2 linked regions of the Myxococcus xanthus genome follow. The protein of the gene in region 2 interacts with the protein of the main gene of each other region in a pairwise test. Links are inferred from orthologs where the notes say so. Each region holds a gene or a part of one and is shown on either strand. Other genes may lie near its edges.

The links.
Region 1: the proteins of topA (region 2) and BHS09_RS13915 interact in binary tests that used the Escherichia coli proteins (3 or more experiments, as listed by UniProt). The link is inferred for Myxococcus xanthus from one-to-one orthologs.

The regions. Positions count from the first base shown.
Region 1 is NZ_CP017174.1:3,273,303-3,279,308, reverse strand. What follows is about bases 1,383-4,147. They hold BHS09_RS13915 (YigZ family protein), read right to left. Parts: upstream 3,196-4,147; coding sequence 2,569-3,195; downstream 1,383-2,568. Other genes in these bases: BHS09_RS13910 (aldehyde dehydrogenase family protein), read right to left, coding at 3,457-4,147; BHS09_RS13920 (replication-associated recombination protein A), read right to left, coding at 1,383-2,535. Outside these bases: BHS09_RS13925 (TIGR03118 family protein), read right to left, coding at 1-1,059; more of BHS09_RS13920, read right to left, coding at 1,201-1,382; more of BHS09_RS13910, read right to left, coding at 4,148-4,890; BHS09_RS13905 (acetolactate synthase large subunit), read right to left, coding at 4,926-6,006.
Region 2 is NZ_CP017174.1:3,496,671-3,503,053, reverse strand. What follows is about bases 1,184-4,325. They hold topA (type I DNA topoisomerase), read right to left. Parts: upstream 3,965-4,325; coding sequence 1,403-3,964; downstream 1,184-1,402. Other genes in these bases: BHS09_RS14760 (DNA-processing protein DprA), read right to left, coding at 3,976-4,325; BHS09_RS14770 (MotA/TolQ/ExbB proton channel family protein), read right to left, coding at 1,184-1,242. Also shown: BHS09_RS14775 (ExbD/TolR family protein), read right to left, coding at 1-485; more of BHS09_RS14770, read right to left, coding at 505-1,183; more of BHS09_RS14760, read right to left, coding at 4,326-5,097; BHS09_RS14755 (LysM peptidoglycan-binding domain-containing protein), read right to left, coding at 5,238-6,383. UniProt on the Escherichia coli protein: Releases the supercoiling and torsional tension of DNA, which is introduced during the DNA replication and transcription, by transiently cleaving and rejoining one strand of the DNA duplex.

The sequences.
Region 1 (6,006 bases), 220 kb from region 2 along the record:
GAAGAGCGCCTCGGCGGGTAGGCCCTGCACGCCAGTGCCGAAGTGCAAGGACCAGAGTCCGTCGACCTTGAGAGGCTGTCCGTCCGGCCGAGTGAGCGCGCCTGCCCAGGCGCCGGAGGCAGGGTCATACGCGTTGATGGCGCCATCCCCGAAGTTGCCCACCAGCAGGTGGTTGCTGAACTGCCCGAAGCCCGCCGGCGCCAGGGCCATGCCCCACGGCGCATTGAGCGCGCCCTGAGAAGCGAACCGCCGCAGCAGCTGCCCGTTCATGTCGAAGGCGTTGATGTAGCCCGCGCCCACGCCGGGGACATCATCCGAACGCTCCTCGTCCTGCTGCGCATACGAGACATAGAGGGTGCCCCCGATGTCCTGGATGTTGAAGGGCGCGTACCCGGCGGGCAGTGACGGGTCCGCGAAGGCGCCCGGCATCGGCATGGGCGTGAAGCTGGAGTTGAAGACGTCGATTCGATTGTTCCGGAAGTCCGCCGCGTACAGCATGGCGTCCGCTCCGGTGCCGGCCATCGCCAGCCCCTTGTACACAGAGCCCATAGCGGAGTTGTCCGCCACGATCTTGGCCGAGGCCTCGTCCACCGCGGGTGCCCAGGCGGCCAGGACGCCCTCCTCCGTGGCGAAGATGAAGCGAGCGGGCCCCGAGACACCTGTCCCTGTCACGACGAATGCTTCCGAGCCATTGAACACCACGCCGGTGGGCTCTCCCGACTCGGTCACTCCTGGCGGCGCGGGGATGCCCACGATGAGGGGCTGCTGAACCCCGTTGCCGTCATACAGCGTTGAGGTGCCCGTGCCTTCGTTCGCCACCCACGAGACGCCCATCGGGTTGAAGGCAAGCCCCCAGGCGTTGACGAGGTGCGGATCGACATGCTCGGCGCCAAGCGCCGGACTGTTGGCCACGAGGTTGCGTTGTGTGTAGCCGCCCGCCACCGAGCAGTCAGCCGGAGGCGCGGGTGGCATTGCCGCCCTGGCGACCGGGACAGCGAGGACCGCGACCGCCGCGGACAACACACCTTGCACCAACGTGGACCTGCGAGTGTTCATCATGATTCCCCCTCTGAGACGGCGAACCGCCGTGTGCTCATTGAGCAACAAGTTGGGAGGGCGTCTCCGGATGAACAACCGGCACTACTGCCCAGGAGCATTGCGCACCGGACGGCAGAGTCCGGCCCGCGGGGGCTGCCTGCCCTACTCGCCTCGGGACGCCTTGTCCTCGCGCCACCAGTGGCTCATGCGCTCATGAATCTCCGCCTCGTAGCCTTCCTTGCTCGGGCGGTAGAAGACGGAACGCTCCAGCGGGGCGGGCAGGTACGTCTGCCCGGGCACGTAGTGGTCCTTGAAGTTCCAGGGCGTCTGGTAGCCCTTGCCGTGCCCCAGCTCCTTCATCAGCTCGGTGGGCGCGTTGCGGATGTGAAGCGGAGGCTCCGCGTTGGGATGCTCCTGGAGCGCCGCCATCGCCGCGTCCAGCGCCGCATAGGCACGGTTGCTCTTCTTCGCCGTGGCCAGCAGGACGACGGCGTGCGCCACGCAGATGCGCCCCTCCGGCATGCCCATGGCGTGGAAGGACTCCTCGCAGTCACGCACGATGCTGATGGCCTCCGGCATCGCCATGCCCACGTCCTCCACGGCAATCACCTTGAGCCGTCGCCACAGTGACGCCACGTCGCCCGTCTGGAGCAGCTTCGCCGCCCAGAAGACGGCGCCCTGGACGTTGGAGCCCCTGCACGACTTCTGCAGCGCGCTCAGCAAGTCGTAGTGCTGGTCGCCGTCCTTGTCGTGACGGGACAGACTGGTGCCCACTGCCTCGCGCGCCGTCTCGGGCGTAATCTCCGCGCCGTCCGCGGTGAGGCTGGCCGCCAGCTCCAGCGCGCCCAGCGCCTTGCGCACGTCACCCACGCCGCCCTTCGCCAGCAGCGTCAGCGCCTCCTCCCCCACCGTCAGGTTGCGCGCGCCCAAGCCCCGCTTCGAGTCACCGAGCGCCCGCGTCAGCGCCGACTGGATGTCCGCGACGGTGAGTTCCTTGAGCTGGAACACACGGCACCGGCTGACGAGCGCGGGGCGGACCTCGAAGCTGACGTTCTCCGTGGTGGCGCCCAGGAGGACGAAGAGGCCGCTCTCCACGTGGGGCAGCGCCTGCTCCTGCACGTTCTTCGCCCAGCGGTGAATCTCGTCGACGAAGAGGACGGTGCGGCGGCTGTACTGGTTGCGCAGGCGCTCGGCTTCGGCCACCACCTCGCGGATGCGGGGGATGCCGTCCGACACGGCGGAGAGGATGACGAACTCCGCGTCCACGCCGGTGGCCATCATCCGCGCGAGCGTCGTCTTTCCCACGCCCGGGGGCCCCCAGAAGAGGGAGGACACGATGGCCTTGCGCTCGATGAGCTGGCGCAGCGGACGGCCCGGGCCCAGCAGGTGGGACTGGCCGATGAACTCGTCAGGCGTGCGAGGCCGCATCCGCTCCGCCAGGGGCGCGAAGCGATTCACGTCGACGGAGGCGGAGAAGAGGTCGGGGCCAGCGCTCATCGGGCCGCAGGCTCTCCCCTCCGTGGCCCAGGGTCAATCGTCCGAATCGAGCGGCTCGACGAGCACCTGTCCCAATGTCAGGTCGTTCAACGCGGTCCGCAGGGGCTCCACCTGGGTGACGGGCAGCTCCAGCCGGTACCCCACGGTGGCCGAATACTCCTCCGCCAGCACCTGCACCTCGTAGGACGGCAGCAGGCGGCGCAACCCATCGACGTGGGTGTACTCCACCTCGACGGCCAGTCGGGTCTTGCGCACACGCTCCGTGGTGGGGAGGCTTTCGAGCGCCTGCTGGACGCCAGCCGTATAGGCGCGCACCAGCCCGCCCTTCCCGAGCAGCGTCCCACCGAAGTACCGGGTGACGACCATGGCCACGTCGCCCACGCCCCCGTGGAGCAGGGCGGTGAGCATGGGGCGGCCGGCCGTCCCATGGGGCTCGCCGTCGTCGCTCATGCCCACCTGGGCGGTGGAGCCCGGAGGCCCGACGACGAAGGCCCAGCAGTTGTGGGTGGCGTCGTCGAACTCCTCGCGGACGCGGGCGATGAAGGCCTTCGCCTCTTCCACGGTAGGCGTATGGGCGGCCGTGGTGATGAAGCGGCTCTTCTGGATGTCCTGCTCCACCCGGTGGAGCCCGGCCGGGATGGGGTAGCGCTTCTCGTCCATGGGTGCGGTGGCTGGCGCAGTGTCTCAAGCTGAGCGCGCGCAGGGAAGACGTTCCCCACGTGGGTGGTTTCTACTTCACGAAGCAGCGCTCCGAAGAAGGCTGCACGTAAGGTCGTCACCGAGACTGAAACTCGACGTGGCGCCCCTGGCCCCGCGGCCTCCGTGGGGTCCTTGGCCCGTCGACTCACCTCACTGAAGTGGGTGCATGCCCCTTCGCACGCGACTGCTTCGTACCCTTTCGAAGGGAGCGTCTCCGGGCGCTCACGCCTGACGCAGCACCAGCAACCGAAGCTCTGTCATGTCCTCGATGGCGTACTTCACGCCCTCGCGGCCGATGCCCGAGCCCTTCACGCCCCCGTAGGGCATGGTGTCGACGCGGAAGCTCGGCACGTCGCCCACGACGACTCCGCCCACCTCCAGCTCGTCCCAGGCCTTCATCGCCCGCGACAGGTCCTGCGTGAAGATGCCCGCCTGGAGTCCGAAGCGCCCGCTGTTCACCTGGGCCAGGGCCTCGTCGAAGCTGCCAAAGGGCTGGAGCAGGACGACCGGGCCGAAGGCCTCCTCGGTACTCAGTGCGGCATCGTCGGGCACCGCCTCCAGCACCGTGGCATCGAGCACCGAACCCCGCCGTCCGCCACCCGTGAGTACCCGCGCTCCACGCTGTACGGCCTGCTGAATCCAGTCCTCCAGGCGCCGCGCCGCGGGCTCGTCAATCATGGGCCCCAGCGTCGTGGCCTCGTCCGACGGATTACCCGGCCGCAGAGCCTTCGCTCGTTCAACGAGCTTCTCGCGAAGCGCATCGTAGAGCGACGCATGGACCAGCACGCGCTGCACCGAGATGCAGCTCTGCCCGGCCTGGAAGAAGGCCCCCTGCGCCACCCGGTCCGCGATGAAGTCCAGCGGCGCGCCCGGCGCTTCGTCCACCACGCAGGCCGCGTTGCCGCCCAGCTCCAGCACCACCTTCTTCCGGCCCGCCCGCGCCTTCAGCTCCCAGCCCACCTTCTCCGAGCCCGTGAACGAGAGCAGCTTCAGCCGGTCGTCCTCGATGAGCGGCCCGATGTCCTCCAGCCGCACGGGCAGCACGGAGAATGCCCCCTCGGGCAGCTCCGTCTCCGCCAGGACCTCCGCCATGATGAGCGCGCTCACCGGCGTGCGGTCCGAAGGCTTGAGGATGAACGGGCAGCCCGCGGCGATGGCAGGCGCCACCTTGTGCGCCACCAGGTTGAGCGGGAAGTTGAACGGGGTGATGAACGAGCACGGCCCCACCGGCACGCGCTGGGTGAAGCCCCGGTAGCCCGCGGCGCGCTTCGACACCTCCAGGTTCAGCACCTCGCCCCCGCCGCGCACGGCCTCCTCGGCGGCGGCCTTGAAGGTGTCGATGAGCCGCTCCACCTCACCCCGCGCGTCGCGCAGCGGCTTGCCCGCTTCGATGCAGAGCGCCAGTGCCAGTTCCTCCGCGCGCTCGCGGAAGCGGCGCACGCAGTGTTCGAGCACGGCCTGCCGCGCGTACGGGGCCATCTTCCGCATGGGCTCGGCCGCGCGCACGGCGGCGGCGATGGCCTCCTCGACGGCCGCGACATCCGCGACCGCGACGTGCGTCACGACCTCGCCCGAGTACTTGTGGGTGACGGCCAGCTCCGCGTTGGGCTGCCGGGGACGGTTGGCCAGGTAGTACGGATAACGTTCAGCCAGCATGGTGTTCCTCCAGTGTTCGCGAACCGCCGTTCCCCTCAGAGCGCGGCGAGCTCCTCCGCGCCCGCGCCGAGCGCCCGTGCGTTGTCCGAGTAATCGATGGGCACGTCGATGACGTGGACGCCGCTCGACGACAGGCAGCGAGCCAGCGTGGCGCCGAACTCCGTCGCGCTGGTCGGCCGGTGGCCATGGGCCCCATACGCCTCCGCGTAGCGAACGAAGTCCGGGTTCCCCAGCGCCATGCCGAAGTCCGGCAGGCCCATCTCCCCCTGCTTCCAGCGAATCATCCCGTAGCCGTCGTCGCGTACGACGACCACTGTCAGGTCCATCCCCAGCCGAACGGCCGTCTCCAGTTCCTGCGAGTTCATCATGAACCCGCCGTCTCCGCAGACGGCCACCACCTTGCGGCGGGGATGCACCAGCTTCGCCGCGATGGCCGAAGGCAGCCCCGCGCCCATCGTCGCCAGCGCGTTGTCGAGCAGCAGCGTGTTGGGCCGGCGCGTGCGGTAGTAGCGAGCGAACCACAGCTTGTACATGCCGTTGTCCAGGCACACGATGCCGTCGTCCGGTAGCGCGCGCCGCAGCTCGGCGACGAGCCGCGCGGGGTAGATGGGGAAGCGGTCGTCATCCCCACCGTGCGCGAGCTGCGCCGCGAGTCCCGCGCGGAACTTCTCGAAGGGTGCGAAGTCCCAGTGCGCGCGAGGCCCCAGTCCTTCACCGATGCGCCACACCGCGTTCGCGATGTCGCCCGTCACCTCCAACTGCGGGAAGTACACGGGGTCCACCGCCGCCGACGAGAAGTTGAGGTGCACCACCGTGCGGCGGCTGTCGCGCATGAAGAACGGCGGCTTCTCGATGACGTCGTGGCCCACGTTGATGATGCAGTCCGAGGCCTCGATGGCGCGGTGGACGAAGTCCCCTTCCGACAGCGCCGCCGTGCCCAGCCACAGGGGATGCGCCTCGTCCACGACGCCCTTGCCCATCTGCGTGCTGAAGAAGGGAATGCCCGTCTTGTCCACGAAGACGCGGAGCATCTCCGAGGTGAGCTTGCGGTTGGCGCCCGCGCCAATCATGAGCAAGGGCCGGCGAGCGGAAGCGATCGCCTCGACCGCCAGCGCG
Region 2 (6,383 bases):
CGGCGCTCGCGGCCCTGCGTCTCACGGATGGCGTCCAGCGTCTGCGTCAGCGTCTCGTAGGGGACGTCCGGGTCCGCGCCCACGATGACCTTCGTCTCCTTGGGGAAGGCGGACTTGATCTCCACCATCTTCGCGTTGAGCGCGGAGAAGTCGTGCGCGCCGTCCGCCTTCACGGGGATGGTGGGCGTACCCGCCTCCCCGAGGATGGCGTTCTCGCTGCTGACGAAGTGCCCCTTCTTGGAGATGAGCACGGACAGCGTCAGCTTCGGCGCATCGTCCGGGTTCTCCTGGGCCATGCCCGTCGTCGGCGCACCGTAGGCGGGGGCGTTGACGTTGATGATGCCGAACGTCGCCAGGCCGGTGATGGACAGCAGCATGAAGATGATGAGGTTCATGAGGATGTCGAGGTACGGGACGATGTTCAGCTCGCCCGCCTCTTCTTCCTCACGAACCTTCAGCTTGCGCCGGGAGTAGTGGAACGCCATGGCCGCGTGCCCTTGCGCTCTACGACGCGCGCGCCTCGAGCTCCGTGGTGGCCGGGTCCACGGAACCGCGGCGCGACAGGAGGTTCTCCAGCTTGAGCGCGTTGAGCTCCAGCCCCTCCACCATGCTCTTCGCGTACGACGTGAGGAACAGGTGGAAGATGATGCAGATGACGGCGATGGAGAGCGCGAAGGCGGTGTTGTTCATCGCCTTGGAGATGCCGTCCGACAGCAGCACCTGCTTCTGCTCCGCCGGCACGTTGCCCAGCGCCTGGAAGGTGCCGATGAGGCCGAAGATGGTGCCCACCAACCCCACCAGCGTGGCGATGTTCGCCAGCGACCACAGCCAGGGGATGCGCTTGGACACGTTCGGGCTGTGCTCGACGATGGCCTCTTCCACCGCCTTGGAGACCTCAATCTCACCGCGGTTGGCGTTCACCAGGCCCGCGCGGACCACCTTGGCCAGCGGCGCGTTGGGCGCCATGGCGCACACCTTCACGGCGCGGTCCAGGTTGCCGCTGCGCACCAGCTTGGCGATCTGCTCCATGAAAGGCGGCGCGTTGAGGTTGTAGCGGAACACCAGGGTGACGATGCGCTCCAGCGCGACCGCCAGCGAGCACGCCAGCCAGAACAGGTTCACGAACATGAACGGTCCGCCATCCTTGAAGAACTTGATGACGGAGTCCGTGACGCCCAGCTTGCCCCCTTCCGTGGCCGCGAGGGTCACGTCCAGCAGCAGCTCGCTTACCGAGGGAATCATTGCGCCCAGAGTCCTTTCGACGCCCGCCCCCCGGGGCGCGCCCATCCAGAGGCGGGCACCCGTTCGACGTTCCCGGGGAGGGAGCAGCCTGGACTTCTAGGGCGGGCCCGCCAAGGCTGTCAAGCCGAGGACGGGCCATGCCCATGTAACTACTGGGCTTTCAAGCAGCCGAGGAGGCTTCGGGTGACCCACCCGGGCCCCCGGGCTGCTCGGTGATTTCGCGCCGGTAGTCGCACTCCTTGTTGGGGCACGCCACGTACGGGCCGTCCCGCTTGGAGAACTTCTGGAGCAGATAGGGCGACGCGCAGGTGGGGCACGGCTCGGCCAGCGGCCGGTCCCAGGCGGCGAACTTGCAGTCCGGGTAGCGGTTGCAGCCGAAGAAGATCTTCCCGCGGCCACTGCGGCGCTCCGTCAGGTAGCCCTCCTTGCACTCCGGACACGACACGCCGATGGAGATGGGCTTGGACGTCTTGCAGTCCGGGTAGCCCGAACAGGCCAGGAAGCGCCCGAAGCGACCCCGCTTGATGACCATGGGCTTGCCGCACTTCTCGCAAATCTCGTCGGTGGTCTCCTCCTCCACCATGACGATCTTGCCCTCGGCGTCGCGCTTGAAGTCCTTCGTGTTCTTGCAGTCCGGGTAGTTCGAGCACGCGAGGAAGTGCCCCATCTTCCCGAACTTGATGACGAAGAGGTTGCCGCACTTCTCGCAGGGGATGTCCGTCTTGATCTCCTCCCGCTTGACGTCGCGCATCTCCGCTTCGGCCTTCTCGAGCGTCTCCTTGAAGGGCCCGTAGAAGTCGTGCAGCACGGACTTCCAGTTGGCGCCGCCCTCGGAGATCTGGTCGAGCTTCTCCTCCATGGTCGCCGTGAAGGTGACGTCCAGTTCGTGGGGGAAGTGCTTGACCAGCATCTCGTTGGTCATGTTCCCCAGGTCCGTGGGCCGGAAGCGCCCCTCCAGCTTCTCCACGTACTTCTTGTCCTGGATGGTGGAGAGAATGGCCGCGTAGGTGGACGGACGGCCGATGCCGCGCTCTTCCAGCTCCTTCACCAGCGTGGCCTCGCTGAAGCGCGGGGGCGGCTGGGTGAAGTGCTGCTCGTGGAGCAGCTTCTGGAGGTTCAGCGCGTCACCGTCGTTGAGCACCGGCAGGTCGCCCACGGCGTCGGCGCCCTCGGCGTTCTCGTCACCTGCGGCCTTGGCCTTCTCCTTCTCCGCCTCTTCCTCCGGCGTCAGGCCAGCGCCGTACACCGCCAGGTAGCCGGCGAACTTCAGCGTGCTGCCGGAGGCGCGGAAGGTGGCCCGGCCCGCGGCGATGTCCGCGCTGGTCTGGTCATAGACGGCGGGCTTCATCTGACACGCGACGAAGCGGTTCCAGATGAGCTCGTAGAGGCGGTACATGTCCTCCTCGCCCATGGCCTCGAAGAAGGACTTCACCCGCTCCGGCGGGTACTCCAGCGACGTGGGCCGGATGGCCTCGTGCGCGTCCTGGGCGCTCTTCTTGCTGCGGTACACCATGGGCTCGTCGGGCAGGAAGTCCTTGCCGTACTTGCCGCCGATGAACTCGCGCACCTGCGTCACCGCGTCGTCGGACAGACGGGTGGAGTCCGTACGCATGTATGTGATGAGCGCCGTCTGGCCCTCGTCACCCAGCGGCACACCTTCGTAGAGGCGCTGCGCCAGCGTCATCGTCTTCTTCGCGGTGAAGGACAGCCGGTTCGCCGCCTCCTGCTGGAGCTTGGAGGTGATGAACGGCGCGGGCGCGTTGCGGCGGCGCTCGCGGCGGTCCACCTTCGCCACCACGAAGCTGGCCGTCTGGAGCTCGGCGACCAGGCTCTCCGTGAAGACGCGCTCCTTCAGCTCCACCTTCTTGCCGTCCAGCTTGGACAGCTTGGCCTTGAACGGCGGCGGGCCCGCGGGTCCCTCCAGCAGCGCGTCCAGCGTCCAATACTCCTCGGGGACGAAGGCCTTGATTTCGTCCTCGCGCTCCACGATGAGGCGCACCGCCACGGACTGCACGCGGCCGGCGGACAGGCCTCGGCGCACCTTCTTCCAGAGCAGCGGGGAGATTTGATACCCCACCAGCCGGTCGAGGATGCGGCGCGTCTGCTGCGAGTCGTAGTTGTCCTGGTTGAGCTGGCGCGGCTGGGCGATGGCTTCCTGGATGGCCTTCTTGGTGATTTCGTTGAAGGTCACCCGGAGCGCGTCGGGATGCGCCAGCTCCTCCTTGATGTGCCAGGCAATCGCCTCGCCCTCGCGGTCGGGGTCCGTGGCCAGGAAGACGCGGTCGGCCGACTTCGCCATCTTCTTGAGCTCGTTGAGGACCTTCTCCTTGCCCTTGATGACCGTGTACTCGGGCCGGAAGTCGTGCTCCACGTCGACGCCCATCTTGCTCTTGGGCAGGTCCTTCACGTGGCCCACGGAGGCCTTCACCGTGTAGCCGGAGCCCAGGTACTTCTTGATGGTCTTCGCCTTGGCGGGAGACTCCACGACGACCAGGTAGTGCGGGCCCTTGCCACGGGGCGTGACCTCCTCCTCCGCGTCTGCTTCCACGGTGGGGAGTTCGTCCTCGTCGCCCTTCTTGGTGCGGCGGCGGGCCGCCGTCTTCTTCTTGGCGGCGGTCTTCTTCTTGGCCGCAGGCTTCTTCTTGGCGGCGGCCTTCTTGGCGGGCGCCTTCACCTCGGCCGCCTCAGTCTCTTCCACCTTCTTCTTCGTCCGCGTGGCCATGACTCTCCTACCTAGATTCTTTCGTACAGCCTTCCGGGGTGCTGGATGACCAGCCCCGTCAATTCCAGCTCCACCAGCGCGCTGGCGAGCGCCGCCGGTGAGAAGGTGCTGCCGACCAGCACCTCGTCGAAGCTCCGGGGAACCCGGTCCAACATCGCGAAGGCCCCCTTCGCTTCCACGGAGAGGTCCTCCCAGGAGCCCATCGTCCCAGGAGGAACCGCCGCCAGAGGGTCGACTTTCAGCACCCTCCACACATCATCCGGGCCCAGGCACACCGCCGCCTCCCCGTCCCGCAGCAATGCGTTGCAGCCGGCCGCCTCCTCCTGGCGTACGTCACCGGGCATCGCGAACACCGGCCGCCCCTGCGCCCGCCCCGCCTCCGCCGTGTACAGGCTCCCCGAATCCTTCCCCGCCCTCAGCACCAAGACTGCGTCGGATGCCCCGGAGATGAGCCGGTTGCGCCGGGGAAACGTCGTGGTGCTTGCCCGGACGCCGGGAGGCAGCTCGCTGAAGAACACGCCCCCTCGGTCCAGGAAATGAGGAAGCAGGCGGGCTTGCGCCGTGTCGAGTGCATCCAGGGCGGACCCCAGGAAGGCCCACGTCTCTCCCCCCGCCTCCAGCGCGCCCCAGTGACAGGCCCGGTCCACCCCCGCCGCCGCCCCTGACACCACCCCCACGCCCGACTCCGCCACCTGCCGGGCGAAGCGCCGCGCGAACGGCAGGAAGCCCTGATCCGGATGACGGCTGCCTACCATGGCCAGCCGGCGCCGCGGCAGCCCCGGCACGCCCCGGTAGAAGAGCACCGGCGGCGCATCCACCACCTCCGCCAGCCGCTCTGGATAGGCCGCCTGCCCCTGGAACGCCACCTTCATGCCCGACGTCCGGCAGGCGTCCCACACCCGCCACGCCACCGGCGCCAGGCGCTCCACGGAGGCGAGCTTGCGACGAACCTGTGAGGAAACCGGCGCCTGGGACACCCAGTCTCGCACCGGAGTCGCGGCGAGCGGCGCGAGGCTTCCGTCCGCGAACGCACGCAGGGCGACCAGCGTCCTCGGCCCCAGGCCGGGAACGGCCCAGAGTGCGAGGCATGCCTGCTGCTCCGCCGTGAGGCTGTCCGTCTCAGCGTCCGCCATACCCGTCCCCCGCTCGATACCCACCTATATAGAAGGTGGGGCCGCTGGGAGGGGCGCGACACATAGACACCGGACCGCCACCGGTCAAGCACTCAGCCCCTCCATCCGAGGGGCCCGTTGCACTTTTCCTGCCGCGCCGCTCAGCGGCTGGCCGAGGGCGACGAGCCCGCGGACATGTGGGCGCGGTCGCCGGGGACCAGTTCCTCCAGGGAGCGGGTCATGAGGCAGTTGGAGGTGCGCTCCTTGACCTCGGTCACCATGCACGCGCCGATGCTCCGCCAGGGGAAGGACTGCTCCTCCTTGGACGGCTTGCGCACGTCGTGGCCCAGCACGTGGCGGGACGGGTCGCCCTTGCGGAGGATGTTGAAGGTGTTGCCCAGCTCCACGCCGTCCGCGCTGCCCTTGTCCACGACGATGCTGTGGTTCTCACCCAGCACCGTGAGGTACGGCACCAGCGCGGTGATGACGGTGCCGTCCACCTGCTTCGCGTTTGGCTTCGGCGCCACGCGCTCGGTGAGGCGCTCACCCACGGGGCCCACCAGGTCGCCACGCTCGATGCCGTCCCAGGTGTCCATGATCTGCGCGGTGACGATGCCGTCGCCCACGCGCTGCACGCGCAGGGTGCCCACGAAGTCGGTGAGGAAGCCCAGCTGACGCCCGTTCACCGGGTGCTTCACGGCCTGGGTGGTGTGGTAGACGACGTAGCGGTCCCCCACCTTCACGTCACCCTTCCGCTTGAAGCGCACGTAGACGCTGTCCGGGAAGGAGAGCATCACCGCGTTGGAGGGCGAACCCTCGATGCGGCCGGCCTCGTCCAGCTCTCGCTGGGTGACGAAACCCTGCGTCGTCACGGGGACGGAGCTGGCCACGTCGAAGCCAATCTTGCCCGTCACGGTGACCTGGTCGTTGGAGGCCATCTCCATGGGGGCCGTCACGTCGCCCTCGTCCACCACCATCTCCGTCACCTGGGTGGGGACCTCCTCGCCCGCGGCGAAGAAGCGCACCTGGTTGCCGGGGTAGATCCAGTGCGGGTTGGCGATCTCCGGGTTGTAGGACCAGACCTTGGGCCAGTACCAGGGGCTGCCCAGGTAACGCTGGGACAAGTCCCACAGCGTGTCACCCGACTCCACGGAGTGGACCTCACCGGGGGCGCTCTCACGGCCCCGGGGCGCGCCGGGCGGAATGGCCACGGAGGTCGGCCGCGCGGAATCGGGCGCCTCGTCCATCACCTCGGCGCCGTCCATCTCACCGCCCGTGTCCTGCTCTTCCTCGTTCTCCTGCTGGGC